Mesorhizobium japonicum MAFF 303099: one gene and its partners. The main gene of each other region encodes a partner of the protein of the gene in region 2 in a complex. Links are inferred from orthologs where the notes say so. Each region holds a gene or a part of one and is shown on either strand. Other genes may lie near its edges. The genes, in order: secA, secY and secG.

The links.
Region 1: the proteins of secY (region 2) and secA are in contact, whole or in part, in a crystal structure (PDB 3DIN), measured with the Thermotoga maritima proteins. The link is inferred for Mesorhizobium japonicum MAFF 303099 from one-to-one orthologs. Residues at the interface, in WP_004081795.1 of Thermotoga maritima: Glu108, Gly109, Glu110, Glu111, Ala236, Glu237, Arg238, Arg239, Ile240, Thr241, Ile242, Gln243, Tyr244, Ala245, Arg246, Arg247, Val248, Thr249, Gly250, Arg251, Arg252, Val253, Tyr254, Gly256, Ala257, Ser258, Thr259, Tyr260, Leu261, Pro262; in WP_004082002.1 of Thermotoga maritima: Glu261, Ala262, Arg263, Lys300, Ala301, Arg302, Thr303, Ile304, Ile305, Leu323, Tyr324, Asp325, Pro326, Val329, Ser330, Tyr333, Ile336, Lys340, Phe345, Val349, Glu363, Phe364, Tyr374, Ser375, Gly376, Gly377, Glu393, Ile395, Thr482, Ser483.
Region 3: secY (region 2) and secG share a complex: the UniProt entries of both Escherichia coli proteins name them as parts of the sec protein translocase complex. The link is inferred for Mesorhizobium japonicum MAFF 303099 from one-to-one orthologs.

Annotation. Positions count from the first base shown.
Region 1 is NC_002678.2:2,792,005-2,802,095, forward strand. Bases 2,862-6,194 are described here. They hold secA (preprotein translocase subunit SecA), read left to right. Parts: upstream 2,862-3,261; coding sequence 3,262-5,994; downstream 5,995-6,194. Other genes in these bases: MAFF_RS14655 (peptidylprolyl isomerase), read right to left, coding at 2,862-3,000; MAFF_RS14665 (lipopolysaccharide biosynthesis protein), read left to right, coding at 6,116-6,194. Also shown: MAFF_RS14645 (MFS transporter), read right to left, coding at 6-1,223; MAFF_RS14650 (TetR/AcrR family transcriptional regulator), read left to right, coding at 1,417-2,013; more of MAFF_RS14655, read right to left, coding at 2,089-2,861; more of MAFF_RS14665, read left to right, coding at 6,195-7,516; MAFF_RS14670 (GNAT family N-acetyltransferase), read left to right, coding at 7,516-8,796; MAFF_RS14675 (creatininase family protein), read left to right, coding at 8,799-9,740; MAFF_RS14680 (YncE family protein), read left to right, coding at 9,902-10,091. UniProt on the Escherichia coli protein: Required for protein export, interacts with the SecYEG preprotein conducting channel.
Region 2 is NC_002678.2:212,304-221,885, forward strand. What follows is about bases 6,192-9,015. They hold secY (preprotein translocase subunit SecY), read left to right. Parts: upstream 6,192-6,845; coding sequence 6,846-8,186; downstream 8,187-9,015. Other genes in these bases: rplO (50S ribosomal protein L15), read left to right, coding at 6,192-6,651; MAFF_RS02315 (adenylate kinase), read left to right, coding at 8,183-8,779; rpsM (30S ribosomal protein S13), read left to right, coding at 8,998-9,015. In the rest of the region: rpsS (30S ribosomal protein S19), read left to right, coding at 1-54; rplV (50S ribosomal protein L22), read left to right, coding at 57-446; rpsC (30S ribosomal protein S3), read left to right, coding at 446-1,171; rplP (50S ribosomal protein L16), read left to right, coding at 1,199-1,612; rpmC (50S ribosomal protein L29), read left to right, coding at 1,626-1,826; rpsQ (30S ribosomal protein S17), read left to right, coding at 1,838-2,077; rplN (50S ribosomal protein L14), read left to right, coding at 2,162-2,530; rplX (50S ribosomal protein L24), read left to right, coding at 2,543-2,857; rplE (50S ribosomal protein L5), read left to right, coding at 2,850-3,428; rpsN (30S ribosomal protein S14), read left to right, coding at 3,456-3,761; rpsH (30S ribosomal protein S8), read left to right, coding at 3,774-4,172; rplF (50S ribosomal protein L6), read left to right, coding at 4,261-4,794; rplR (50S ribosomal protein L18), read left to right, coding at 4,929-5,288; rpsE (30S ribosomal protein S5), read left to right, coding at 5,370-5,933; rpmD (50S ribosomal protein L30), read left to right, coding at 5,958-6,155; more of rplO, read left to right, coding at 6,178-6,191; and 2 more genes. UniProt on the Escherichia coli protein: The central subunit of the protein translocation channel SecYEG. Consists of two halves formed by TMs 1-5 and 6-10.
Region 3 is NC_002678.2:470,685-480,195, reverse strand. The notes cover bases 2,678-5,430. They hold secG (preprotein translocase subunit SecG), read left to right. Parts: upstream 2,678-3,698; coding sequence 3,699-4,163; downstream 4,164-5,430. Other genes in these bases: MAFF_RS03590 (L,D-transpeptidase), read left to right, coding at 4,376-5,430; tpiA (triose-phosphate isomerase), read left to right, coding at 2,761-3,531. Also shown: trpD (anthranilate phosphoribosyltransferase), read right to left, coding at 1-728; MAFF_RS03605 (SurA N-terminal domain-containing protein), read right to left, coding at 725-2,617; more of MAFF_RS03590, read left to right, coding at 5,431-5,497; MAFF_RS03585 (CTP synthase), read left to right, coding at 5,715-7,352; MAFF_RS03580 (DUF1697 domain-containing protein), read left to right, coding at 7,376-7,921; MAFF_RS03575 (NCS1 family nucleobase:cation symporter-1), read right to left, coding at 7,973-9,430. UniProt on the Escherichia coli protein: Subunit of the protein translocation channel SecYEG. Overexpression of some hybrid proteins has been thought to jam the protein secretion apparatus resulting in cell death; while this may be true it also results in FtsH-mediated degradation of SecY.

The DNA of each region.
Region 1 (10,091 bases), 2.6 Mb from region 2 along the record:
CGAATTCACGCCCTTTGGCGCGACATGAATTCGGTGGCGAAACAAAGCAGTGCCGCAACCGGCAGCGCCAGGCCGATCCAGGACACCAGTGGCCAGCCGTCTTGCGCATAGGCCCAACCGCCGACACCCGAGCCGATGGCGCCAGCGATGAAGAACGTCGCCATGTAGAGCCCGTTCAGACGGCTGCGATGGGCGGCGCCGAGCGCGAACAGGTCGCGATAGCCGAGGACAAGGTTGGTCTGCACGCCGAAGTCGAGGACGATGGCTGCGGCAACCAGCAGCGCCAGCGAAAGCGTCGAACCGCTGGGGGCGATATGGGTTACGAGAAAGGCGACGGCGACGCACAGCATGGCAAAGGCTGTCGCCGGGCGGCTCCATCCGCGGTCGGCAACCCTTCCGGCGAGCGGCGCGGCGATAGCGCCGGCGACACCGGCCAAGGCGAACAGGCCGATGCCGCGCTGCGTCAAGCCGAAATCGGGTCCGGCCAGCAGCAGCGGTGTCGTCGTCCAGAACAGGCTGAAGGCCGCGAACAGGAACGCCTGATAGAGAGCCCGCCGCCGCAGGACCGGCGTCGAGCGCGCAATCTGCACCATGGACGCCAACAGTGCGCCATAGCTCAGACGCGCCGTCGGCACGCGCCTGGGCAGCGCGAACCGCAGCACCACGGTCAGCAGGATCATAACGGCGCAAGAGGTGAAGTAGACCACATGCCAGGACGACAGCGCGGTGATGAAACTGGAAAACGGCCGTGACAGCATTATGCCCAGCAACAATCCCACCGACACATTGCCGACCACGCGGCCACGCCTGGCCTCCGGCGCCAGATGCGCCGCATAGGGGATAAGGGTCTGCACCGCGACCGAGCCAAGGCCGACAAACAGCATCGCGGCCAGAAAAAACGCCGGCTGCGTTGAAATCGCCGCGCCCAATAAGGCGAGCGTCGCAACGGCGAGTATGCCAAGCACGAGCCTGCGGTTCTCGATCAGGTCGCCAAGCGGCACGATGAACAGCAGGCCCACCCCGTAGCCGATCTGCGCCATCGTAACGATCAGGCCCGCCGCATGTGGCGGCAGGCCAAGTTCGGCGCCAATCGGGCCAATCAATGGCTGTGCGTAATAGATATTGGCAACGATCAGCCCGCAGGCGGCAGCCAGCAAGAAGGTCATCCAATTCGAAATTGTCGTCTCGGCGGATGCGGAGCCGGATGCGGTAATGGTGGTCATGATGATGTCCATCGGAACGAAACGTTCCGTTGAATAGAACGAGCCGTTCCGTTTCGTCAAGCGATGATGTATGAGCATCTCTTGGCATCGGTGTATTTTGCGGCCAAATGGCTTCGTTTGGTCCGCAAAAGACAAACGGTTGCCGGCGGGTTGTTTCAGCCGAAACGAGAAACCGCTTCAGGAGGAACGGCTCATGGGCGAAATCGCCGATCCGGCACGCAAATCGATTGGCGCCAGGCGCAATCCCGACAGCGCCGAAGCCATTCTGGAGGCTGCCGAAGCCGTGCTGATCGAGGCCGGCTATGCCGGTTTCTCGATCGAGGCGGTGGCGCGCCGCGCCCGTGCCGGCAAGCCGACCATTTACCGCTGGTGGCCTAGCAAGGCGGCGCTGCTGCTCGAAGTCTACCAGCGCCAGAAGCGCGTCGACATTCCCGATACGGGAAGCCTGGAGGAGGATCTCGTCGGCTTCCTGGTCAATCTGTTCGCGCATTGGCGCGAGACATCGTCGGGCAGCGTCTTCCGGTCGCTGATCGCCGAGGCACAGTCGGATGAAACCGCGGCGGCGGCCCTGGCGGGCTATGCCGGAGCGCGCCGCACCCACACCGGCCAGATCATCGAGCGCGCCAAGGCGCGGGGCGAGATCGCCGGCGATATTGATCCGGGCGTGGTTGCCGATATCATCGCTTCCTACGCCTGGCGGCATCTCCTGACCAACCGGCTCGATGAACCCAAGGCCACGATACGCAAAATGGTCCGCTATCTCCTGCAAGGCATAGCAGCCGGCAGATAACGGCATGGCGGTCAACAAAAAAAAGGGCGCGGCAACCCTTGGCTGCCGCGCCCTTTTTGAAAAGATCGTTCAGACTTACTTGCCGGCTTCCATCGTATCGACGGCCTGCTTCAGCTTGGCGTCGGGGATCTCGACCTTGGCGCCGGCGCGCAACGACTTGACCAGGGCGAAATACTTGTCGCGGATGACCGCCTGCTTGGCCTGGTCCTTGACGTCGTCGAAGGCCGGCGGCTGCTTGGCGCGCTTGTCCTCGAGCTTGATGACATGCCAGCCGAACTGCGTCTGCACCGGCTGCTCGGTGTATTTGCCGACCTCGAGCGCGAAGGCTGCCTTGTCGAACTCCGGCACCATCTGGCCAGGCCCGAACCAGCCTAGGTCGCCGCCATTGGACTTGCCCGAGGGGTCGCTGGTGTGCTCGTTGGCGAGCTTCTGGAAATCACCGCCTCCGTCGAGCTGCTTGATGATCGCCTCGGCCTCTTCCTTCGTCTTCACGAGGATGTGACGGGCATGCACCTCGTTGACCGGCGGCGTGTTGGCGATTTCCTGGTCGTAGCGAGCGCGGATCTCGGCGTCGGTGACCTTGTTGACGACGCCCTTCTCGACCATCTCGCCATGCAGCGCGCGTTGCTGCAGGAAGGCCATGCGGCGCTGGAAGTCGGGATCCTTGTCGAGACCGTCGGTAACGGCCTTGGCGGCCATGACGCGGATCTCGATGGCCGCCGAAAGGGCAGCCGCGCGGCGCTGTTCGGGCGGCAACTGCGCGAATTGCTGCGACAGCTCGCCTTCGGCAAGCACCAGGTCGGCTTCGGTCAGGGGCTGGCCGTTGACCGTGGCGACCACGGCATTCGGGTCGACCGGCGCCGCAGCGGGTGCGGCCGGAGCAGCAGGAGCGGCCTCCTGCGCCATGACGGGCGACAGGCAAAGAGCCGACAGGCCGAAGGCCAGACCAAGGCTGGCAAGCGACGCACGGCGGAACAACAAGGGCATAAGGATGACTCCGGTGAAGGATTGTAAGGAGGGGTGGCTTCCAATCAGCCAGATTGTGGCGGAATTTGGCGCGACCGGCAGGGCCAGCGCGGCGTTGACATCAGTTGAGCCCCCTCTTATCTGTCCAACGACTTTGCGTCCAGAACCGTTTTCCGGGCGCTTTTTGTGTTTGCCCGTATTCAGGCGGTGCGATCACGCGGATTTGATGGGGCCGGCCGGCGCCTGTCTCAAGATTGAGAATTCTATCGAAAGGACCATTGGATGGTCAGTCTCGGCGGTCTCGCCCGTAAGGTTTTCGGTTCCTCCAACGACCGTCGGGTCAAATCGACCCGGCCCCGTGTCGAGGCGATCAACGCCATGGAAAACGAGATGCGGGCGCTCTCCGACACCGAACTCGCGGGGCGTACGGAAAAATTCCGCCAGGACATCGCCAATGGCGCCAGCCTTGACGACCTTCTGGTCCCGGCCTTCGCCACCGCGCGCGAGGCGGCACGCCGCGTACTCGGCATGCGCCCCTTCGACGTCCAGCTGATCGGCGGCATGGTGCTGCACAATGGCGGCATCGCCGAGATGCGCACCGGCGAGGGCAAGACCCTGGTGGCGACACTGCCAGTCTACCTCAACGCACTCGCCGGCAAAGGCGTCCATGTCGTCACCGTCAACGACTATCTCGCCACCCGCGACTCCGAATGGATGGGCCGCGTCTACAAATTCCTCGGCCTCTCGGTCGGCGTCATCGTCCATGGCCTGTCGGACGAGGAGCGCCGCGTCGCCTACGCATCCGACGTCACCTACGCCACCAACAACGAGCTCGGCTTCGACTATCTGCGCGACAACATGAAGTATGAGCGCGCCCAGATGGTGCAGCGCGGCCACAATTACGCGATCGTCGACGAAGTCGATTCCATCCTGGTCGACGAGGCGCGCACGCCGCTGATCATTTCCGGTCCGCTCGAGGACCGTTCGGAAATGTACAACACCATCGACACTTTCATCATCCAGTTGCAGCCGCAGGATTATGAGATCGACGAGAAGCAGAAGACCTCGATCTTCACCGAGGAAGGCACCGAGAAGCTGGAGAACCTGCTGCGCGATGCCGATCTGCTCAAGGGCGAGTCGCTCTACGACGTCGAGAACGTCGCCATCGTCCACCATGTCAACAATGCGCTGAAGGCGCACCGGCTGTTCCAGAAGGACAAGGACTATATCGTCCGCAACGGCGAGATCGTCATCATCGACGAATTCACCGGCCGCATGATGCCCGGCCGCCGCTATTCGGAAGGCTTGCACCAGGCGCTGGAAGCCAAGGAGCATGTGGCGATCCAGCCGGAGAACCAGACGCTCGCCTCCGTCACCTTCCAGAACTACTTCCGCCTCTACAAGAAGCTGTCCGGCATGACCGGCACGGCGCTGACCGAGGCCGAGGAATTCGGCAACATTTACGGTCTCGAAGTCACCGAGATTCCGACCAATCTGCCGGTCATCCGCAAGGACGAGGACGACGAGGTCTACCGGACGGTCGAGGAGAAGTACAAGGCGATCGTCAAGGAGATCCGCGAAGCCAGCGCCAAGGGCCAGCCAACGCTGGTCGGCACCACCTCGATCGAGAAGTCCGAGCAGCTGGCGGATCGCCTGCGCAAGGAAGGTTTCAAGGATTTCGAGGTGCTGAACGCTCGCCACCACGAGCGCGAAGCGGCGATCGTCGCCCAGGCCGGCAAGCCCGGCGCCATCACCATCGCCACCAACATGGCCGGCCGCGGCACCGACATCAAGCTCGGCGGCAATGCCGAGATGCGCATCGCCGACGAACTGGGCGACATGCCTGAGGGCCCCGAGCGCGAGGCGCGCGAGAAGGAAATCATTGCCGACGTCGAGCGCCTGAAGGAAAAGGCGCTGGCCGCCGGCGGCCTCTACGTGCTCGCCACCGAGCGCCATGAATCGCGCCGTATCGACAACCAGTTGCGCGGCCGCTCCGGCCGCCAGGGCGACCCCGGCCGTTCGAAATTCTTCCTGTCGCTGCAGGACGATTTGATGCGCATCTTCGGCTCCGAGCGCATGGACGGCATGCTGCAGAAGCTCGGCCTCAAGGAAGACGAAGCGATCATCCACCCCTGGATCAACAAGGCGCTGGAGAAGGCGCAGAAGAAGGTCGAGGCGCGCAACTTCGACATCCGCAAGAACCTGCTGAAGTATGACGACGTCTCCAACGACCAGCGCAAGGTGGTGTTCGAGCAGCGCATCGAGCTGATGGACGGCGAAGGCCTGTCGGAAACCATTGCCGAGATGCGCGAGGGCGTCATCGACGAGATCGTCGCCAAGGCCATTCCCGAAAACGCCTATGCCGAGCAGTGGGATGTCGCCGGCCTGAAGGCTGAGGTCGCCGAATTCCTCAATCTCGACCTGCCGGTCGAGGACTGGGCCAAGGAAGAGGGCATCGCTGAGGACGACATCCGCGAACGTATCACGCAGGCCGCCGACGCCGCCGCCAAGGAGCGCGCCGAGCGCTTCGGCCCCGAGGTGATGAACTATGTCGAGCGCTCCGTGGTGCTGCAGACGCTCGACCATCTGTGGCGCGAGCACATCGTCAACCTCGACCATCTGCGTTCGGTCGTCGGCTTCCGCGGCTACGCGCAGCGCGATCCGCTGCAGGAGTACAAGGGCGAGGCCTTCGAGCTGTTCCAGGCGATGCTCGGCAATCTGCGCCAGGCCGTCACCGCGCAGCTGATGCGCGTCGAACTGGTCCGCCAGGCCGCCGAAGCCCCGCCTCCGGAAGCGCCCGACATGTTCGGCACGCATATTGACGGCACCACCGGCGAGAACGATTTCGAAGGCGGCGAAACCGCCCTCCTGGTGCGCCAGGAGCAGAACGCCGTCGTCGCCCCCGAAGACCGCGACCCGAACAACCAGGCGACCTGGGGCAAGGTCGGCCGCAACGAAGCCTGCCCCTGCGGCTCCGGCAAGAAATACAAGCACTGCCACGGGGCGTTTGCTTAAGGGCGCCGCTTCCTTCCCCCGTCACTGTACGGGGAGAAGGAAGCTCTCCACCCACGTTTTCTTAATGTGTCTCCGCTACACCAACGCCTGAAAAAGAGGCGGAAAACGGAGAGAGATCGGGGTGCGCTTTTCCGCGGCCACGACTGCCGGGCGGTTCTTGCCGCAGCGTTTGGCGCTGCGCGTGGGGCCACTGCTTGGCCGCATCGACGCCGTGCTGTTCACCGCCGATGAGCGTGGCGAGGCCGGCCGCATGTCGGTCATCGCCTTCTCCATCCGCATCGTCAGCGCCGTCATCGCCTTCATCAGCCAGGTGCTGATGGCGCGCTGGATGGGGTCGTTCGAATACGGCATCTTCGTGCTGGTCTGGGTGACGATGGTGATCGTCGGCAACCTCGCCTGCCTCGGCTTCCACACCTCGGTCATCCGCTTCATCCCCGAATACCGCGAGCGCGGCCTGATGGACGAACTGCGCGGCATCGTCGTGGCCAGCCGCCTGTTCGTGCTGATCGCCTCCACCATCATCGCCGGGCTCGGCGCGCTCGGCGTCTGGCTGGCGGCACCCTGGATCGAAAACTACTACGTCATCCCGTTCATCCTCGGCGTCATCTGCCTGCCGATGATCGCGCTGTCGGACCTGTTGCAGGGCCAGGCCAGGGCGAACAGCTGGGCGCTTTTCGCCCTCTCGCCGACCTACCTGATACGGCCGGTGCTGATCCTGCTGTTCATGGCGCTGATGCTTCTCGCCGGCTACGCGGCCGATGCCAGGACGGCGATCTTCGCCTCGATCGCCGCCACCTATGTCACCACGCTCGCGCAGCTGGTCGGCGTCACCCACCGCATGGAGAGGCAGATCCCGGCCGGGCCGATGAAAGTGCATTTCGCGCAATGGTTCATCGTCTCGCTGCCGATCTTCCTGGTCGAAAGCTTCTTCTTCCTGCTCACCAATGCCGATGTGCTGATGGTCGGCGCCTATATGGATCCCAACGACGTCGCCGTCTATTTCGCCACGGTCAAGACGCTGGCGCTGGTGCATTTCGTCTATTTCGCCGTCAAGGCCGGTGTCGCCCAGCGCTATGCGCAGTTCACCCATGGCGAGCCGGAAAAGCTTGCCGTCTTCGCCCGCGAGACGGTGTCGTGGACCTTCTGGCCCTCGCTGCTGATGGCGCTGCTGGTGCTGGCGCTGGGCAAACCCATGCTGGTGCTGTTCGGCCCCGAATTCACATCGGGCTATCCGCTGCTGTTCCTGCTCGTCTTCGGCGTCGTGGCGCGCGCCGCCGTCGGCCCCTGCGAAAGCCTGCTCACCATGAGCGGCAACCAGAACATCTGCGCCGCCGTCTATGCCATGACACTGGCCTTCAACATCGGCCTTAACGTGGTGCTGATCCCGCGTTTCGGCCTGTGGGGCGCCGCCATGGCCACCGCCTTCGCCATGATCTTCGAGGCCAGCGCGCTGTCCTTCACGGTCTGGCGCAAGCTCGGCATCGTCATGGCGATCTTCGTGCCTGCCAAAGGAGCCGCCTGATGGTCGCCATCCCGTTGCTCGAGGAAACCAGCGGCGGCACCGCCGGCGCCATGGTATCCGGCCTCGCCGGTCTGGCGCGCGATCCCGATCCCGCCCATATCGAAATCCTCGCCAACAACCGGCCGGAGCGCAAGCTTGCCATCTATCCGGCGTCCGCCGGCTTCGACCTGGTCGAGGAACTGGATTATCTGTGCGCCCGCACGATCGAGCCGAACGTCTTCTTCAACCCGCGCTTCCTGGCGCCGGCCATGCCCCGGCTGGAGGATCGCGAGGTGCGCCTGGCGGTGATCCGCGACGGCGACGAATACCGCAACCGGCTGCGCCTGCTGGTGCCGATCTCGGTGGAACGCCCGGTGGTGCCGCTCGGCGTGCCGGTGATGCGCACCTGGTCGAGCCCGTTCGGTCCGCTCGGCACGCCGCTGATCGACCGCGACGATCCGGTCGGCGTCGTCGAGGATTTCTTCTCGATGCTGTCGCGCCCGCATCTCAAGCTGCCGAAAGTCTTCGTGCTGCCCGACATCAGGCTGGACGGTCCGGTGGCGAGCCTGCTCGACACCGTGGCCGAGACGCGTGGCCTGACGCTGGTCACCACCGGCCAGACCCCGCGCCCCGTGCTGGAGAGCGAGCTCGACGGCGACGACTATCTGAAGGCATCCCTGCGTTCGCACCATTATCGCGAGTTCCGCCGCCTGAAGCGGCGTCTTGCCGGCCTCGGCAGGCTGGAGCATGTGGTGGCGCGCGGCCCCGAGGAGATCCGCCACGCCATCGAAAGCTTCCTGACGCTGGAAGCGTCCGGCTGGAAGGGCCGTGAGCGCACCGCCATGGCGATCGACCGCTTCCGCGCCGCCTTTGCCCGCGAGGCCGTGCACCGGCTCGCCGAGCAGGACATGTGCCGCATCCATTCGCTGACGCTTGACGGCCGCACCATCGCCTGCCTGATCGTGTTCGTCGAGGCTGGCGTCGCCTATACCTGGAAGACGGCCTATGACGAGACGCTATCAGCCTATTCGCCCGGCACGCTGCTGATGATCGAGGTCACAAGGCAGCATCTCGACGATCCCAACATCATGATGACCGATTCCTGCGCGGTCCCGGATCATCCGGTGATGAGCCGGCTGTGGGCCGAGCGCAAGCCGATCGGCACGCTGGTGATCGGGTTGACGCCGGATGCCGATCGCCTCGCCCGCCAGGCCGCCTCGCAGCTCCATCTCTACCGCGAGACCCGCAACATGGCTCGCCTGCTGCGCAACCGCATGAAGAGCCTGCTGAGACGGCGGTAGCCATGATCCCGAACCTTCGTGGCCGCCGGCGTCATGCCGAGACCCCCGCCCCCGGACTAATTGCAGGAAATCGGCGGACATCCGGTCCGGTGCAGCGCATCGCCCGGAGGCTGATCGCACGGCATGGTTTCACGTTCGCGGGCATTGTCGTCGGCCTTTGGTTTCTGTCGGGTCTTGCCTCAGCCGCCAACGCGGCCAATGCGTCGGTCTTCCTAGAAGACCAGACCTGGACCGAACTGCGCGACAGGATCAACGCCGGGACGACGACGATCATCGTCCCGATAGGCGGCACCGAACAAAGCGGTCCTGCCATGGCCTTGGGCAAGCACAATGTACGGGTCAAGTTCCTGGCCGAGAAGATTGCCGGTCAACTCGGCAACGCCTTGGTCGCCCCGGTGATCTCCTATGTCCCGGAAGGGACCATCGACCCGCCGAGCGCCCATATGCGGTTTCCCGGAACGATTACCATCAGCGACGAGATTTTCGAGCAATTGCTCGCATCCGCGGCGCGCAGCTTCAGGCTGCACGGCTTCAAGACCATCGTGCTGATCGGCGACCATGGCGGCTATCAAGCCGACGAACGCCATGTGGCCGATCGTCTGAATGCCGAATGGAGCAAAAGCCCGGTCCGGGTCTTTGCGGCGCTGCAATACTATCAGATCACCCAGGGCGCCTATGTCGACAAGCTCCTGTCGGCCGGCGCGAGGCAGTCCGAGATCGGCACCCACGCCGGATTGGCCGACACATCGCTGATGCTCGCCATCGACCCTTCCATGGTGCGCAAGGATCGCCTCGCGGCGGCTCCGAAGCTCGATGCCGGCGACGGCGTCTATGGCGGCGACCCTGCACGATCGTCGGCCGAGTTCGGTCAACTCGGCGTCGACATGATCGTCAGCGGAACGACCGAAGCGATCCGCGAATTCGCAAGACAACAGCCCAAATGATCAAGCCATTTCCACGGTTCACAAGCTCCCGCGCGCTGCTCGTTTTGCTGCTTGCCCTGTCGCCGGCATCGGCTTCAGCTGGTTCATGCCCTGAGGATTGCAGCGAGCCGCCGCCTGCCCGCTCTCCGATCAATATCTACGGCCAGACAACCCCCGACCATTTGAGCCAGGCCACGATAGGCGCACTGCCGCGTGTCTATGTTCCGAACCGCTCGTCCAACAGCGTATCGGTCATCGACCCCGCGACGCTCAAGGAGGTCGACAGGTTCCCTGTCGGGCGCAAGCCGCAGCACGTCGTTCCTTCCTGGGATCTCAAGACGCTCTGGGTCGCCAACAACGCCAGCGGCACCA
Region 2 (9,582 bases):
CCGACGCGGACCTATTACGGTCACGGCGCGGATAAGAAGGCGAAGAGGAAATAATCATGGGCAAGGCCAAAGCTCCGCGCAGGCTTGCTGACAACGAAGCGCGCGCCGTGTTGCGCACGATCCGTATCAGCCCGCAGAAGCTGAACCTCGTTGCCGCGCTGATCCGCGGCAAGAAGGTCGCGACAGCGCTTTCCGATCTCGAATTTTCGGCCAAGCGGATTTCCGGCACGGTCAAGAAGACGCTGGAATCGGCGATCGCCAACGCGGAAAACAACCACGACCTCGATGTCGATGCGCTGGTGGTGGCGGAAGCCTATGTCGGCAAGTCGATCGTCATGAAGCGGTTCCACGCTCGTGGCCGTGGTCGCGCCAGCCGTATCGAGAAGCCGTTCTCGCACCTCACGATCGTCGTTCGTGAAGTCGAAGAAAAAGGGGAGGCCGCATAATGGGCCAGAAAGTCAATCCGATCGGTCTTCGCCTCGGCATCAACCGTACCTGGGATTCGCGCTGGTTCGCGAACACCGGGGAGTACGGCAAGCTGCTGCATGAGGACATCAAGATCCGCAAGTATCTTGAGAAGGAACTCAAGCAGGCCGCGATCTCCAAGGTCGTGATCGAGCGCCCGCACAAGAAGTGCCGCGTCACCATCCATGCCGCGCGCCCGGGTCTGATCATCGGCAAGAAGGGCGCCGACATCGAGAAGCTTCGCAAGAAGCTAATGGAGATGACGAAGTCCGAGACGCACCTCAACATCGTCGAAGTGCGCAAGCCGGAGATCGACGCGACCCTGGTCGCCCAGTCGATCGCCCAGCAGCTCGAGCGTCGTATCGCGTTCCGCCGCGCCATGAAGCGCGCCGTGCAGTCGGCGATGCGCCTCGGTGCCGAAGGCATCCGCATCAACTGCTCGGGCCGTCTCGGCGGCGCCGAAATCGCTCGCATGGAGTGGTACCGCGAAGGTCGCGTGCCGCTGCACACGCTGCGCGCCGATGTCGACTACGGCACAGCCGAAGCGAATACGGCTTACGGCATCTGCGGCGTCAAGGTCTGGGTATTCAAGGGCGAGATCCTCGAGCACGATCCGATGGCTTCGGAACGTCGCGCGACCGAGGGTGATGCTGCGCATGGCGGTGGTGGTGATCGCGAACGCGGTCGTCGTCGCGAAAACGCCTGAGACATTTAGGAATTTGGAGTTAGAACGATGCTGCAGCCAAAGCGCACAAAGTTCCGCAAGCAGTTCAAGGGCCGTATCCATGGTACCGCAAAGGGCGGCACCAACCTGGATTTCGGTGGTTTCGGGCTGAAGGCGCTTGAGCCGAACCGCGTCACCGCGCGTGAGATCGAGGCGGCCCGCCGCGCGATCACTCGCGAAATGAAGCGCGCTGGCCGCGTCTGGATCCGCATTTTCCCGGATCTGCCGGTCACGTCGAAGCCGACCGAAGTCCGCATGGGCAAGGGCAAGGGTGCCGTCGACTACTGGGCGGCGCGCGTCAAGCCGGGGCGCATCATGTTCGAGATCGACGGCGTCAGTGAAGAAACCGCCCGTGAGGCGCTGCGTCTCGGCGCGGCCAAGCTCTCGGTCAGGACGCGCTTCGTACAGCGCATCGCAGAATAAGGACGGGCTGATCATGAAAGCCGAAGACATCCGGACCAAGACCCAGGACCAGCTGACCGACGATTTGGCCAGCCTGAAGAAGGAGCAGTTCAACCTGCGCTTCCAGAAGGCCACCGGCCAGCTCGAGAAGACCGCGCGCGTGAGGCAGGTCCGTAAGGACATTGCGCGTATCAAGACCATCGCTGCGGAAAAGTCCGCGGCCAAGAAGGCTTAAGGACGAAAACCATGCCAAAGCGCATTCTGCAGGGCACCGTCGTCAGCGACAAGAACGAAAAGACGGTTGTCGTCAAGGTCGAACGGCGCTTCACGCATCCCGTGATGAAGAAGACCGTGCGCATGACCAAGAAGTACAAGGCGCACGACGAGAACAACGCCCACAAGGTTGGCGATCAGGTGTTCATCCAGGAATCGAAGCCGATTTCCAAGGACAAGCGCTGGATCGTCGTGTCTTCGGACCAAGCCTGACCTCTGGGCGTAAACAACGAATTTTGGACAGACCGGGGAGGGGCTTCGAGCCCGTCCCGTTAGAAAAGAAGAAGGCGGCCAGTCATGATTCAGATGCAAACAAACCTCGACGTGGCGGATAATTCCGGCGCGCGTCGTGTCATGTGCATCAAGGTGCTGGGCGGCTCGAAGCGGAAATACGCTTCCGTGGGCGACATCATCGTGGTGTCCATCAAGGAAGCCATTCCGCGCGGCCGCGTTAAGAAGGGCGATGTGATGAAGGCGGTCGTGGTTCGCACGGCCAAGGACATCCGCCGCCCGGACGGCAGCGTGATCCGTTTCGACAAGAACGCGGCCGTTCTCGTCGACAACAAGAAAGAGCCGATCGGCACGCGTATCTTCGGACCGGTTCCGCGCGAACTCCGCGCCAAGAACCACATGAAGATCATCTCGCTCGCGCCTGAAGTGCTGTAAGGAGCCGGACCAATGCAAAAGATTAGAAAAGGCGACAAGGTCGTCGTGCTGGCCGGCAAGGACAAGGGCCGTTCGGGCGAAGTCCTCTCGGTTCAGCCGAAGGATGACACCGCGCTGGTGCGCGGCGTCAACATGATCCGTCGTCACCAGAAGCAGTCCCAGTCCCAAGAGGGCGGGATCATCACCAAGGAAGCGCCGATCCAGCTGTCGAACATCGCGCTGGCCGACCCCAAGGATGGCAAGCCGACCCGCGTCGGTTTCATCTTCCAGAAGGACGGCAAGAAGGTGCGCGTCGCCAAGCGCTCGGGAGAAGTCATCAATGGCTAAGGCTCAAAGCAAACAGGCGACCGCCACCAACACGCCGCGTCTGAAGCAGGTCTACAACGAGACCATCCGCAAGGCGCTGCAGGAGCAGTTCGGCTACGACAACGACATGCAGGTTCCGCGCCTCGACAAGATCGTGCTGAACATGGGTGTCGGCGAAGCGACCGCCGATTCGAAGAAGCCTTCGGTTGCCGCCGAAGACTTGGCGCTGATCGCCGGCCAGAAGGCCGTCGTCACCCGCGCCCGCAATTCGATCGCGGGCTTCAAGGTCCGCGAGAACATGCCGATCGGCGCCAAGGTCACGCTGCGCAAGGAACGTATGTACGAGTTCCTCGACCGCCTCGTGAACATCGCGCTGCCGCGCGTCCGCGACTTCCGCGGACTGAACCCCAAGAGCTTCGATGGCCGTGGCAACTACGCCATGGGCATCAAGGAGCACATCGTGTTCCCGGAGATCAACTACGACAAGGTTGATCAGATCTGGGGCATGGACGTCATCGTTTGTACGACTGCGAAGACGGACGACGAAGCCCGGGCATTGCTCAAGGCTTTCAACTTCCCCTTCCGCCAGTAACGGCAGCGAGAAAAGGAAAAATCTGAAATGGCAAAGACCAGCTCAGTCGAGAAGAACAACAGGCGCCGCAAGCTTGCCGACCAGTACGGTCCCAAGCGCGCTGCCCTGAAGGCGATCATCATGGATCAGTCCAAGCCGATGGAGGAGCGCTTCCGCGCTCAGCTTAAGCTTGCTGCCCTGCCGCGCAACTCGGCCAAGATCCGCATCCGCAACCGCTGCGAAGTCACCGGCCGTCCGCGTGCCTACTATCGCAAGCTCAAAGTATCGCGCATCGCGCTTCGTGATCTCGGCAACAACGGCCAGATCCCGGGCCTGGTCAAGTCGAGCTGGTAAGGAGGACATAACATGTCATTGAGCGATCCTCTCGGCGATATGCTGACCCGCATCCGCAACGCCTACGGCCGCAAGAAGTCGAGTGTCTCGACGCCGGCCTCGCGTCTGCGCACCCGCGTCCTCGACGTGCTGAAGGCTGAAGGCTATATCCGCGACTACAGCCAGACCGACTTCGACAACGGCAAGTCCGAAATCGAAATCGAGCTGAAGTATTTCGACGGTGCGCCGGTCGTACGCGAAATCGCCCGCGTCTCGAAGCCGGGCCGCCGCGTTTACGTCTCGGCCAAGTCGATCCCGCACGTCGCCAACGGCCTCGGCATCGCCATCCTTTCGACGCCGAAGGGCGTGATGGCCGATCACGAAGCCCGCGAACAGAACGTCGGCGGCGAGATCCTCTGCCAGATCTTCTGATCTGGCAGCTGACCGCAAATTGGAATCCGGTCTTCGGATCGTTCCGAAGACAGAGACCTGAAACAAGAGAAGTGACGAGGACAACAAAATGTCTCGTATTGGAAAGAAACCCGTTTCGCTGCCGCAGGGCGTGACCGCGACCGTCAACGGCCAGACCGTGACGGCGAAGGGCCCCAAGGGCGAGCTGAAGTTCGTGGTGAACGACGAAGTCCTGGTCAAGATGGAAGGCAGCGAGATCGCTGTTCAGCCGCGCGACCAGACCAAGACCGCCCGCTCCAAGTGGGGCATGTCGCGCACGCAGATCGTCAACATCCTGCACGGCGTCAAGGACGGCTTCGAGAAGAAGCTCGAGATCACCGGCGTCGGCTATCGCGCCGCCATGCAGGGCAAGAACCTGCAGCTGGCTCTTGGCTTCAGCCATGACGTCGTCTATGAGACGCCGGCCGGTGTCACCATCGCTGTGCCGAAGCCGACGGAAATCACCGTGACCGGCATCGACAAGCAGCAGGTTGGCCAGGTCGCGGCCGAGATCCGCGAGTATCGCGGTCCGGAGCCCTACAAGGGCAAGGGCGTTCGTTACGCTGGCGAGAAGATCGTCCGCAAGGAAGGCAAGAAGAAGTAGTGGGCTTGACCCGAAAAGCTGCAGGCTTTTTCGGAAGGACCAAGGAAGTGTAACGCCGCGGGGAGCGGCCGCGGGAGGCGTTTTCGCCTACCGCACATGGCGGCCCCCGTTTTTTGAAGGCAAGGAAGACCATCATGGGTACCAAGGAATCCACGCAGCGCCGTGCGCAGCGCGTTCGCCGCCAGATCAGGAAGGTCGCCGGCGAGCGTCCGCGTCTGTCGGTTCACCGCACCTCGAAGAACATCTATGTCCAGGTGATCGACGACGCCAAGGGCCACACCATTGCTGCCGCCTCGACGCTCGAGAAGGACCTCAAGGGTTCGCTCAAGACCGGCGCCGACACCGCCGCCGCCGCCGCGATCGGCAAGCTGATCGCCGAGCGCGCCACCAAGGCCGGCGTCAAGGAAGTCGTCTTCGACCGTGGCCCGTACATCTATCACGGCCGCGTCAAGGCCCTGGCTGAAGCTGCCCGCGAAGGCGGTCTCAGCTTCTAAAAAACTTTCGCCCCCGGTGACCCACAGAGGCGCCGGATCGTATCATCAACCGTGCTTCCGGAAAAAAACAAGGAACAGGATATGGCACAGGAACGTAGGGAAGGCGGCCGCGGCCGCGAGCGCGAAGAGCGCGACGACGGCATGGTGGACAAGCTGGTCCACATCAATCGCGTCGCCAAGGTCGTCAAGGGTGGCCGCCGCTTCGGCTTCGCCGCACTCGTCGTCGTCGGCGACCAGAAGGGCCGCGTCGGCTTCGGTCACGGCAAGGCGCGCGAAGTGCCGGAAGCCATCCGCAAGGCAACCGAATCGGCCAAGCGCGATATGATCTTCGTGCCGCTGCGCTCGGGCCGTACGCTGCATCACGACGTCGAGGGACGTTGGGGCGCTGGACGCGTTCTGCTGCGCGCCGCCAAGCAGGGTACCGGCATCATCGCCGGCGGCCCGATGCGCGCCGTCTTCGAGACGCTCGGCATGCATGACGTGGTCGCCAAGTCGATGGGTTCGTCGAACCCTTACAACATGGTTCGCGCTACGTTCGACGCGCTGAAGAGCCAGATGCATCCCAAGGATGTGGCTGCCGCGCGCGGCATCAAGTATTCGACCCTTCAGGCCCGCCGCGGCACCGCCGTTGCGGCTGAAGAATAGTCGATCTGACCAGGGATTTTGACCATGGCCAAGAAAGCAACCAAGACCATCACCGTTGAGCAGATCGGTTCGCCGATCCGCCGTCCGAAGGAACAGCGCGCGACGCTGGTCGGCCTCGGCCTCAACAAGATGCACAAGCAGCGCACCCTGGAAGATACGCCTTCCGTGCGCGGCATGATCGCCGCCGTTCAGCATCTCGTCCGCGTCGTGGACGAGGGCTGAGCCAAAGCGCAGGAGAACTCAGATGAAACTCAACGATCTGCGTGACAAGGACGGCGCGACGCATTCCAAGAAGCGTCTCGGCCGCGGCATCGGTTCCGGCTCGGGCAAGACCGCCGGTCGCGGTGTCAAGGGCCAGAAGGCACGCTCCGGCGTCGCCATCAACGGCTTCGAGGGTGGCCAGATGCCGCTCTACAGGCGCCTGCCGAAGCGTGGCTTCAACAACATCTTCGCCAAGAGCTTCGTCGTCGTGTCGCTGGCCCGCATCCAGGAAGCCGTCGACGCCAAGAAGCTTGACGCCAAGGCAACCGTGACAGCCGAGGCACTTGTCGCCGCCGGCGTCATCCGCCGCGTCAAGGATGGCGTGCGCGTGCTGTCCGATGGCGAACTGAAGGCCAAGCTTGCCTTCGACGTCGCCGGCGCCTCCAAGGCCGCGATCGAGAAGATCGAAAAGGCCGGCGGCTCGGTCAAGTTGCCGGAAAAGGCAGCTGCCGAGTAACGGCAATTTGAAGCGCGATCGGCGGAAACGGGATCCCTTTTTTGCTCACGATTGTGCTTTGATCTGCTCAATTAAGCGGCCGCGTCAACGCGGCCGCTTGCATGTTTAGAGCCCGGAGCTTATCTCGTGAGCTTCGGTGAAACGCGCCGCCTGACCTCACGGGCCATCAAGCGTTACCAAGCGGAGAATCAGGCATGGCTTCGGCTGCTGAACAACTAGCTTCGAATCTGAATTTCTCGGCCTTCGCCAAGGCGGAGGACCTGAAGAAACGCATCTGGTTCACTATTGGCGCGCTGCTCGTCTACCGCCTCGGCACCTATATCCCGCTTCCCGGAATCAACCCCGACGCCTTCGCCCAGGCCTTCTCCTCGCAGAGCAAGGGCGTGCTCGGCATGTTCAACATGTTCGCCGGCGGCGCCGTGCAGCGCATGGCGATCTTCGCGCTCGGCATCATGCCTTACATCTCGGCCTCCATCATCATGCAGCTGATGACCTCGGTCATTCCGTCGCTGGAATCGCTGAAGAAGGAAGGCGAACAGGGCCGCAAGGTCATCAACCAGTACACGCGCTACGGCACCGTGCTTCTGGCACTGGTGCAGGCCTATGGCATTTCGGTGGGGCTTGAGAACGGCCACGGCATCGTCAATGATCCCGGCATGTTCTTCCGCATCTCGACCGTGGTCACGCTGGTCGGCGGCACCATGTTCCTGATGTGGCTCGGTGAGCAGATCACCGCCCGCGGCATCGGCAACGGCATTTCGCTGATCATCTTCTCAGGTATTGTCGCCGGCCTGCCGCGCGCCATTTCCGGCACGCTGGAGCTTGGCCGCACCGGCGCCCTGTCGACCGGCCTGATCCTGGCGATCATCGTGCTGGCCATCGTCGTCATCGCGCTCATCGTGTTCTTCGAGCGCGCCCAGCGTCGCCTGCTGATCCAGTATCCGAAGCGCCAGGTCGGCAACCGGATGTTCCAGGGCGATACCTCGCATCTGCCGCTGAAGCTCAACACGTCCGGCGTCATCCCGCCGATCTTTGCTTCGTCGCTGCTCCTGCTGCCGGCCACTATCGCCGGCTTCTCGCAGACCACCAACATGCCCGCCTGGGCGAGCACCATCCTGGCCTCGCTCGGCCACGGCCAGCCGCTCTACATGGCATTCTACGCGGCGATGATCGTGTTCTTCGCCTTCTTCTACACAGCGATTGTCTTCAACCCGAAGGACACCGCCGATCAGCTCAAGAAGCATTCGGGCTTCATCCCGGGCTATCGTCCGGGCGAGCGGACCGCCGATTACATCGATTACGTTCTCACCCGCATCACCGTCGTCGGCGCCATTTATCTGGTGCTGGTGTGCCTGCTGCCGGAGTTCCTGATCTCGGCGACTGGCGTACCATTCTACCTCGGTGGCACATCGCTTCTGATCGTGGTCAGTGTCACGCTCGATACGGTTGCGCAGATTCAGGGCCACCTGATCGCGCACCAGTATGAAGGCTTGATCAAGAAGTCGAAGCTGCGCGGGGGGAAGAAAGCCAGATGAGGTTGATTTTGCTTGGGCCGCCAGGGGCGGGCAAGGGGACACAAGCACAAAGACTGGTAGAAAAACACGGCATACCCCAGCTCTCGACGGGAGACATGCTGCGTGCCGCCGTTCAGGCCGGTTCCGAAGTCGGCAAGCGTGCCAAGGCGGTGATGGATGCCGGCGAATTGGTGTCGGACGCCATCGTCAACGCCATCGTCGCCGAGCGAATCGACCAGGCCGATTGCGCCAAGGGATTCATCCTCGACGGCTACCCGCGCACGCTGGTGCAGGCAGATGCGGTTGAATCGATGCTTTCCGAGCGTGGCATCGGCCTCGACACGGTCATCGAACTGGTTGTCGATGACAGGGCCCTGGTCGGCCGCATTGTCAAACGCGCCGAGGATGCCAAGGCCGCCGGCCAGCCGGTACGCAAGGACGACAATCCCGCAGTGTTCGAAGAGCGCCTGCGCGAGTACTACAAGAAGACCGCTCCGCTGACCGGCTACTATTACGCCAAGGGCAAGCTCAAGACGGTCGACGGCTTGGCCAGCATCGACGCGGTGACCAACGAGATCGAAGCCGTGCTTACGGCGGCCGCCGAGGCGCGGTAAGGGAATTTAAAGATTAGGCTTGACGGGAGCGGCTCGCTGCGGTATGGCGGCCCGTCTTCCTATCAGGTGCGAACTTTGCTTGTCCGCAAGGGCAAGGCAGTCGCTTTGAACTGGAAACTCCCGCAAGGGCCGGCCTCCACCGGACGCGGGGCAACTTTGACAGCGCCAGGCCTGCCTTGTTTGAGAGGTTGGTCGGCCCACATGGAGAAGGAAAGAACATGGCTCGTATAGCCGGCGTCAACATTCCGACCAACAAGCGCGTCGTCATCGCGCTTCAGTACATTCACGGCATTGGCAAGAAGTTCGCCCAGGAGATCGTCGACAAGGTCGGCATCCCGGCCGAGCGCCGCGTCAACCAGCTGACCGACGCGGAAGTGCTGCAGATCCGCGAGACCATCGACCGCGACTACCAGGTCGAGGGCGACCTGCGTCGCGAAGTGTCGATGAACATCAAGCGTCTCATGGACCTCGGCTGCTACCGCGGCCTGCGTCACCGTCGCTCGCTGCCGGTCCGCGGCCAGCGCACGCACACCAATGCACGCACCCGCAAGGGCCCGGCCAAGTCGATCGCCGGCAAGAAGAAGTAAGTGAGCGAGTAGCCATTAGCGAGTAGGGGTCCCTATTCGCTATTCCCTACTCGCTTTCAAAGGTGGAGCCGCTGGCATTACGGCGGTGTAGAGATCAACTGAAAGGAATACCATGGCCAAGGAAGCCGCTCGTGTTCGCCGTCGCGAACGCAAGAATATCTCGTCGGGCGTTGCCCACGTCAATTCGACCTTCAACAACACGATGATCACGATCAC
Region 3 (9,511 bases), 260 kb from region 2 along the record:
ATCTCACCGCCGATCAGTTCCGCCACCTGGGTCTCGCCGGTGGTGGTGATTTCGTCATAGCCGTCGCCATGGACGACCCAGGCATGCTCGGTGCCCAGCGCCTTCAATGTCTCGGCCACGGGCAAGATCCATTCCGGCAGGAACACACCGACCATCTGCCTGACGACGCCAGCCGGATTGGAGAGGGGCCCGAGCAGGTTGAAGATGGTCCGGGTGCCGAGCTCGACGCGAGTCGGGCCGACATGCTTCATAGCCGGATGGTGCGCCGGCGCGAACATGAAGCCGACGCCGGCTTCGTGGATGCAACGGCCGATCGCGTCCGGCGGAATGTCTATCTTGACCCCAAGCGCGATCAGGACATCGGCCGCGCCGGTCAGCGACGACAGGCCGCGATTGCCGTGCTTGGCGACCGGCACGCCGGCGGCGGCGATGACGAAGGCCGAGCCCGTCGAAATGTTGACGCTGTGGGAATTGTCGCCGCCCGTGCCGACGATATCGATGGCACCCGCGGGCGCCTCAACGCGCAGCATCTTGGCCCGCATCGTGGCGACAGCGCCCGAAATCTCGCTCACTGTCTCACCGCGTACGCGAAGCGCCATCAGGAAACCACCGATCTGCCCAGGGGTCGCGTCGCCCGACATGATTATGTCGAAGGCCTCGCGCGCTTCCTCGAAGGAAAGCGCGGTGCCGGCCGCCACCTTGGCGATATGGGTTTTCAACGCGCTCATCTTGTCGCGGCTTGGGCAACGGCGGCCTGGTCGATGCGGACGTCGTACTGCGTCTGCAACTGCGCCACCAATTGGTCGAGCAGATCGTCCGACATGCCGGAAGTGAAGGATTTCTGCGCGTCTTCCGGCACCGAGCTGGCATCGGCTCCGGCGGGCTCGAACACTTCGGCGACCTTGAACAGGATCTGTCCGTCACCGGTGGGCGAGGGGATCAAACCGGTGCCGCCTTCGCCGACGCCGAACATCACGGCAGCACCCTCCTTGCCGAAATCGGCATCGTCGGCCTCGCGCTTCAGGCCGCGCTTGGTCTGCTTCTCCAGCTTGAGATCACCGGCGATGACATCGAGCGTGGCGCCTGCCTTGAGCCGCTTGTCGAGCTCGCTTGCCTTGGCGGCAAGCCGCTTGGTGGTCTCAGCAGCAGTCCAGTCGGCGACGACTTTCTGGCGGACCTCGTCCAGCGTCCGGTCGCGAGCCGGCGTGATCGAAGCAACCTCATAGAAGATGAAGCCGTTGTCGGCCGTGGTCAGCGCTTCGTTTTCGGTTTTGGGTTCGGCATCAAAGACCGCCTTGATCAGCGCCGGCGATTCCGGCAGGTCCTTGACGATGGAGCCGTCCGGCCTGAGGCCGCTGCGGTCGATGGCGTCGATGGTGACGTCCTTCAGCTTCAGCTTGGCAGCCGCGTCGGCCAGCGAACTGCCGGAGGCGCGGGTGTCTTCGTAATTGTCGTGCACATCCAAAAGGATGCGGCTTGCCTCGCCCAACGCCAGGTCCTTGCGGATCTGGTCGGACACTTCGGCGAGCGGCTTCACCACCTCGGGTTTGATCTCGGTGACGCGCAGCAGCACCGGGCCGAAGGCGCCCTGAACGACCTGGCTGACTTCATTGGCGTTGAGCGCAAAGGCGGCATCGGCAACCGCCTTGTCGGCGATCTTGTCCTTGGCCAACGTGCCAAGCAGCGTGTCGGCCGGGGTCTTGCCTTCGGCTGTCACAAGCTTTTCGAAGGTGGCGCCGGCCTTGAGCGAATCGAGTGCGGCCTTGGCCGCATCCGGTGTCTTGAACACAAGCTGCTCGATCGTGCGCATTTCGGGCGTGGTGTAGCGCGTCTTGTTCTTGTTGTAGTCGTCGCTGACCTGTTGCTCGGTGACGGCGGTCGGATCCATGATGTCCACCGGCTCGAGGCGGACATAGGAGAATTTGCGGTACTCAGGTGCCGCGTAGGTTTTCTTGTTGGCCTCGAAATAGGCCTGAAGCACGCTGTCGCTCGGTGCTTCGATGGGCTCGACGAGCTTCTTCGGCAACAGCAGGTAGTCAACGGTGCGGTCCTCGCCGCGATAGAGCGCGACCGCCTTGAAGAAAGCGTCCGGCGCCTTGAGGCCGTCCGAGACCGCCTCGACGATCTGCTGGCGCACCGCCACCTGGGCGCGGTTCTTCAGGTAATCTTCGGGCCGCATGCCGACCTGGCGCAGCATGTATTCGAATGTTCTCCTGTCGAACTCGCCGCCTGGGCCCTTGAACGCCGGGTCCTCGCGCGTCAGCTCGGCCAGCCGGTCCTTGGACAGGCCGAGCCCAAGCTTGCGAGCCTGTTCGTCGAGAACGGCGCCGGAGACAAGCTGAGCCAGAACCTGGTTGTCGATGCCGAGCGCCTTTGCCTGTTCGTGGGTGAGGCGCTGACCGAACTGCTGCGACATGACGGCGAGCTGGCGATCATAGGCGAGGCGGTATTCGTTGATCGATACCTTGGTGCCGCCCGCTATTATCACCGAATCGTGGCCGGCAAAGCCGCCCATCAGCCGACCGGAGATGCCCCAGGCGGCGAAACTGACCACCAGCAGCGACAGCAATGTCTTCGCGACCCATGTACCCGCCGCGCTTCTCAATATACCAAGCATCGTTACTTCCGATTTATGCGCATTTTCGCGTGCGCCGAGTCTGAAACAAGCGCAATAGCGCCCTTCCGGCCTACTGTCGATTGCTTTGTGGCCTGATTTTGGTAGTGAGGGCCAGAGCTTGATATCGCCCGGAGAAGCAGACCATGACGCCAGGAATTCGCCCGCTTGTCGCCGGCAACTGGAAAATGAACGGCACCAGCGCTTCGCTGAACGAGCTCAGGATGATCGGCAACGGGTTCATGAGCGGGCTCGACGCGGAGACCGAGGCGCTGGTCTGCGTTCCCGCGACGCTGCTTTCCCATGCAGCCGAGATTCTGTCGCGCACGCCGGTCCATGCGGGCGGCGAGGATTGCCACACCAAGGAAAGCGGCGCCTACACCGGCTGTATCTCGGCGGAAATGCTGAAGGACGCCGGCGCGAGCCATGTTATTGTCGGCCATTCCGAATGCCGCGAACAACGCGGCGAGGACGATGCGACGGTCCAGGCCAAGGCCGCCGCCGCATGGCGCGCCGGGCTCGTGGCCATCATTTGCATCGGCGAGACGCAGCAGCAGCGTGAGGCGGGCGCCACGCTCGAGGTGCTGTCGCGCCAGGTCGCAGGTTCGGTGCCGCCGAGTGCCACGCCATCCAACACCGTCATTGCCTATGAGCCGGTGTGGGCGATCGGCACCGGCCTGACGCCGACCGCGGCCGATGTGGCCGAAGCGCATGCGCATATCCGCGAAAGGCTGTCGGAGAAACTTGGTGCCTCTGCCGCCAAGACGCGCATTCTCTACGGTGGCTCGGTCAAGCCGTCCAACGCGGTGGAACTGCTGGGCGTCAGGAATGTCGATGGCGCGCTGGTTGGCGGCGCCAGCCTGAAAGCGGCCGATTTCCTCGGTATCGCCGAGGCCTATCGCAGCATTTCAGGCTGAGATTCACGACGAAAGACGGCGCTCATCCCGTCCAAATTCGTTGCAAAGGGCGCGTTGCTTCCCATATTCCGGCCACGGGCTTGGAAATGCCGTGAAAGCATTGTATTGAGCCGCCTCCAATTCACCGGTCGTGCCCGCGGCCGGGCAAGGCCTTGCCAGGATAAACTATGCAAACCGTACTGATCGTCATCCATCTCATGGTCGTGCTCGCCCTCGTCGGCGTGGTGCTGCTGCAACGCTCCGAAGGCGGCGGCCTTGGCATTGGTGGCGGATCTGGCTTCATGACGGCACGTGGCGCCGCCAACGCGCTGACCCGGGCAACGGCGATCCTGGCGGCGGCTTTCTTCGTCACGTCGCTGACCTTGTCGATCATTGCCCGCTACGGCGAAAAGCCGATCGACATTCTCGATCGCGTCCCCGCGACCGGCAAGGGCGTGCTCAACCAGTTGCCTGGTACGACGACCCCGGCACCGGCCGGCAGCACCGCCCCTACGCCGCCGTCGGGCAATGGCGCAGCGACGACGCCTGCGCCGGCAACTCCGGCCACCGCGCCGGCCTCTGGTGCGACGCCGCCGGCAAACAACGGCACCACCAACACCGCGCCCGCTGCACCGCAGGTCCCGAACCAGTAACGTCCATCTGGTCCAAACCGCGACCTGTGATCGTTTGAACACAGTCGCGGCAAATGCTGCGCGATCACGAAGATTCAACGTGCAGCAGCGCGGTCTCGCGCTTGAGACATCCGCGCTTATTCGACTATAGATTGCGCGCGGCATTTTCGGTGTCCTTGGGGGACGCCGGGCGACGCCGTGGGCAACAAGCATTGAACGATCGGATCTTCGCCATGCAGCTTCGCAGCTTCATTTTCTTGGGACTTTGCGCCGTACTCGGCCTGGGTTCCCCGGCTTTCGCCGGCGTGCCGGCCAATTTGGCCGCCAATCAGTCGGTCGACAAAACCGACGCCATCAACGTCGCAGTCAAGAGCGATGCGGCGCAGTTGAGGCTTCTCAAGAAGAAGAAAAACCCGACACCGGACGATCTCGCCCAGATCAAGAAAATCGAGGCCAAGATCGTTGCCGACAAGGAAGACGCCAAGGCCAAGGCGCTCGAAGCCAGGAAGCTGGCGATGCGCGAAGCGGCCAAGGCCAAGGCCGACGCCGAACGGCAGGCCTTCCTGGCCAAGAGGGAGAAGAGCGCTTCTGCAACGGCCGAAGTGGCTGACGCCAAGCCGGCCAAGAAGACCACCAAGGTCATCGAGCCGATCGAACAGATCACACCAATCCAGTCGGCCGAGCCGCTTCCGGCCGAAGCGATGAATGTCGCGCTGACAGGCAACAATGGCGAGCTTCGCAGTGAGGTCATCGGCCAGAAGCAACCGACCGGCGGCCTTTTCGCCGGCCTGTTCGGCGGCACCTCCGGGTCGTCGATCAGCTATCTGCCCGAGACGCGGGCTCTCGACCAGGCTCTCGCCAAGAAGGACGCCAAGAAGCCGTTCAAGGTGAAGCCGGAATTCGTGCCGCAGGATGTGGAATTCACCGGCTATGAGCCGGGCACCATCGTCATCGACACCAGCGCCCGCCGGCTCTATCTCGTCGAATCGTTTTCGACCGCGCGTCGCTACGCCATCGCGGTCGGTCGTGAAGGCCTGCAGTTCAAGGGCACGGTCGCGGTCGGCGACAAGCAGGAATGGCCGCGCTGGATCCCGACCCTCGACATGCAGAAGCGCGAGCCCAAGCATTACGGCCAGTACAAGGACGGCATGCCCGGCGGTGGCCAGAACCCGCTCGGCGCCCGCGCCATCTATCTCTATGACGGCAAGAAGGACACGCATCTGCGCATCCACGGCACCATCGCGCCGCAGTCGATCGGAACCAGCGCTTCCAATGGCTGCTTCCGCATGATCAACGAGCACGTCATGGATCTCTACAGCCGCGTCAGGGTCGGCACCAAAGTCGTCATCATCTGACGGTTCCATCATCCTGCCGAAAGGGCCGGCTCAGCCGGCCCTTTTGTTTTGCCTCGTTCACGACCAAGCCTGTTCGGTCGTGATCCCTGGACAAACGGAAATCGGTTGTCCGAGAAAACCGGGTTCCACTCTTCGGGATCAAGGTCCGACGCCTTCTTGGGAAAAAACCTTCGCGGTGGTTTTTTCTCTGGCGGAATCAATCCAGCCGCGTTAAGCGATGACTCCCATGGCGCGATATGTATTCATCACAGGCGGCGTGGTTTCCTCACTTGGAAAAGGCATAGCCGCAGCGGCCCTTGGGGCTCTCCTGCAGGCGCGAGGTTATCGCGCACGCATCAAAAAACTCGACCCGTATCTCAATGTCGATCCGGGCACGATGTCGCCGTACCAGCATGGCGAGGTGTTCGTCACCGATGACGGTGCGGAGACCGATCTCGATCTTGGCCATTACGAGCGCTTCACCGGCCGCTCGGCCAATCAGCAAGACAACATCACCACCGGCCGCATTTACAAAAACATCATCGAGCGTGAGCGGCGCGGCGACTATCTCGGCGCGACCGTTCAGGTCATTCCGCATGTCACCGACGAGATCAAGAATTTCGTCCTCAACGGCAATGACGACTACGATTTCGTGCTGTGCGAGATCGGCGGCACGGTCGGCGACATCGAGGCCATGCCGTTCCTCGAGGCGATCCGCCAGCTCGGCAACGATCTGCCGCGCAACAATGCCGTCTACGTGCATCTGACCCTGATGCCCTACATCCCGACGGCGGGTGAACTGAAGACCAAGCCGACCCAGCATTCGGTCAAGGAACTGCGCGGCATCGGCATCGCGCCCGACATCCTGCTGGTCCGTGCGGACCGCGCCATTCCCAAGGAAGAGCGCAGAAAGCTGTCGCTGTTCTGCAATGTCAGGGAAAGCGCCGTCATCCAGGCGCTCGATGTGCCGCACATCTACGACGTGCCGATGGCCTACCACAAGGAAGGGCTCGATTCGGAGGTGCTGGCTGCCTTCGGCATCGATCCGGCGCCTAAGCCGCGCATGGAGCCCTGGCAGAAAGTGTCGGACCGCATCCACAGCCCGGAAGGCGAGGTGACCATCGCCATCGTCGGCAAATACACCGGCCTCAAGGATGCCTACAAATCGCTGATCGAAGCGCTTTCGCATGGCGGCCTGGCCAATCACGTCAAGGTCAAGCTCGACTGGATCGAATCGGAGATCTTCGAGAAGGAGGATCCGACGCCGTGGCTGGAAAAGGTGCATGGCATCCTGGTTCCGGGCGGCTTTGGCGAACGCGGCTCCGAAGGCAAGATCCTGGCGGCGAAATTCGCGCGCGAGCGCAAGGTGCCGTATTTCGGCATCTGCTTCGGCATGCAGATGGCCTGCATCGAGGCGGCGCGGTCGCTGGCTGGCGTCGAGCATGCCTCCTCGACCGAGTTCGGCCCGACCGAGGAGCCCGTTGTCGGCCTAATGACCGAATGGCTGAAGGGCAACATGCTGGAGAAGCGGCGTGAGACCGGCGACCTCGGTGGCACAATGCGTCTCGGTGCCTATCAGGCGGACCTCGCCAAGGGCTCCAAGATCGCCGAGATCTATGGCGATACGCAGATTTCCGAGCGCCACCGCCACCGCTACGAGGTCAATATCGACTACAAGGAGCGGCTGGAGGATTGCGGCCTGGTGTTTGCCGGCATGTCGCCCGATGGCGTGCTGCCGGAGACGGTCGAATATCCCGACCATCCGTGGTTCATCGGCGTGCAGTATCATCCCGAGCTGAAGAGCCGGCCACTCGATCCGCATCCGCTGTTCGCCAGCTTCATCGAAGCGGCTGTGGAGCAGTCTCGCCTGGTGTAGGCAACCGCCGGGCGGGGCCTCTCATGCAGACCTATGTCGCGCTCCTCTACAGCATCATCCTGGGCGAGGGGCGCCGGGTCGTCATGGCGGACCTCAAGGCGATGGCGGAAGGCCTCGGTTTGAAGAATGTGCGCACCTTGGTGGCGACGGGAAATCTGGTCTTCGAAGCGCGAGCGACCGATATCGGCAAGCTGGAACAGCGGCTGGAAACGGCCTTCGAAAAAACCTTCGGCCGTCATGTCGACATCATCGTGCGCACTGCCGAGGAATGGCTGAAACTTGCCGCCGGCAATCCGTTTCCGGCCGATTCAGCTGAAGCAGGCGATCAGGTGGCGGTGCGGGTGATGCGCAAACCCGCGCCCGTGGAGGACGTCGCGGCGCTGCAAGCCTATGCCGCCGAGGACGAGAAGGTATTGCCTTGCGCCGGCGATATCTGGGTCGTCTTTTCGCGCGAGAGGCCAACGTCACGGCTGCTCGCGACAATGAACCACAAACGCCTCGGCATCGGCACGTCGCGCAACTGGAACACGGTGCGCAAGTTGGCTGAGATGGTGGGCAGTAGGCAGTAGGCAGTAGGGAAGGGTCTGTATTCCCTAACTCCTACTGCCTACTCCCTCTTTTCAAGCCTTTGCCGTCTTGGCGCCCGCACCCACGGCGACGGTGCGCAGCACGTAGTAGATGGTTCCGGCAATCGCCACGCCGAAGAACCAGCCATAGACGCCCCACCAGGATGGCAGCCAGTTGGTGAAGTTCGGCAGGATCGACGAGAACACAGCGCCTATGCCGGCGGCGATGAAGGCATTGACGTGCCAGCCGCCCTGGAAGCGGAACTCGCCGTCCTCACGATACAGCGCCTCGACGTCGACCTCGCCTTTGCGGATCAGGTAATAGTCGACCATCATGACGCCGAAGATAGGCCCCATCGTCGCGCCGATGATGCCGACGAAATGCGCGGCACTGCCTTCCCACGGCGCGAAGGGATAGAGCACAAGTGCGATAAGTGCTGCGATGTAGCCGCCCTTCTTGAAGTCGATCTGACGCGGAAAGACGTTGGAGAAGTCGAAGGCCGGCGAGACGAAGTTGGCGACGACGTTGATGCCGAGCGTGGCCACCGCGAAGGTCAGGGCGGCGAGCGCAGCCAGGAACCAGCTGTCGAACTTGGCCGAGATCTGGTCGGGGTGCAGCAGCACCTCGTGATAGACGTCATAGGCGGCAATGGTGGTGACGCCGGCGACCAGCGAAAACAGGATGAGGTTGACCGGCAGGCCCCAGATGTTGCCCTTGCGCAATGCCGCCTTGTCCGGTGCGTAGCGGGCGAAGTCGCAAAAATTGAGGTATAGCGCCGAGAAATAGGTCACCCAGATCGCCGCGACCCCGAAGAGCGCCGTCCACGATCCGGGATCGCCCGGAATGCCGGCGTCGGCGGTCTTTTCGCGCAGCACGTCCATCGGAATGTCGCTGGTAAAGGCGAAGGTCCCCGATTTGACGCAGAGATAGATGGCCAGGAGCAGCATCATCACCCAGACGGCAGGCCCCGCCCAATCCTGGAAGCGGCGCACCGTTTCCATGCCCTTCTGGATGATCAGCAGCTGCAGCGCCCAGATGACGACGAAGCAGATCACTTCCAGGGTGGAATGGCCGAGAAGATGCGAGGTCTTGTTGAATTCGTCGAACCATTGCAGGCGGGTCAACAATGCCACGATGGCGCCGGAGGCGGCCGCCGTTTGCGCACCGTACCAGAAGCAGGCGACGATGGCGCGCACCAATGCCGGGATGTTGGCGCCCCAGATGCCGAAGGAGGCACGGGCAAGCACGGGGTAGGGCACGCCGGTTTTGACGCCGGCGTTACCGACCATGTTCATCAGCGCGTAGATGATCAGCGAGCCGATGCCGATGGCGATGATGAAATTGACGAAGCCGCCGCAGAACAGGAAAAGGCTGGCGGCGAGATAGTAGCCCCACAGGCTGTGAACGTCCGACGTCCAGACGTTGAAGATCGAGAATGCTCCCCAGTTTCGAACTTTGGCCGGAGCGAGATCCTCGTTGTACAGGTCAGGCGATGCGCCTTGTATGGTCACTGCAAAATCCTCCCCTTGATTGGCCACGCGCCTCCACGCGATGGCCGTGCAGGTTAAGCCTGACGCTGGGGAACCGACAAG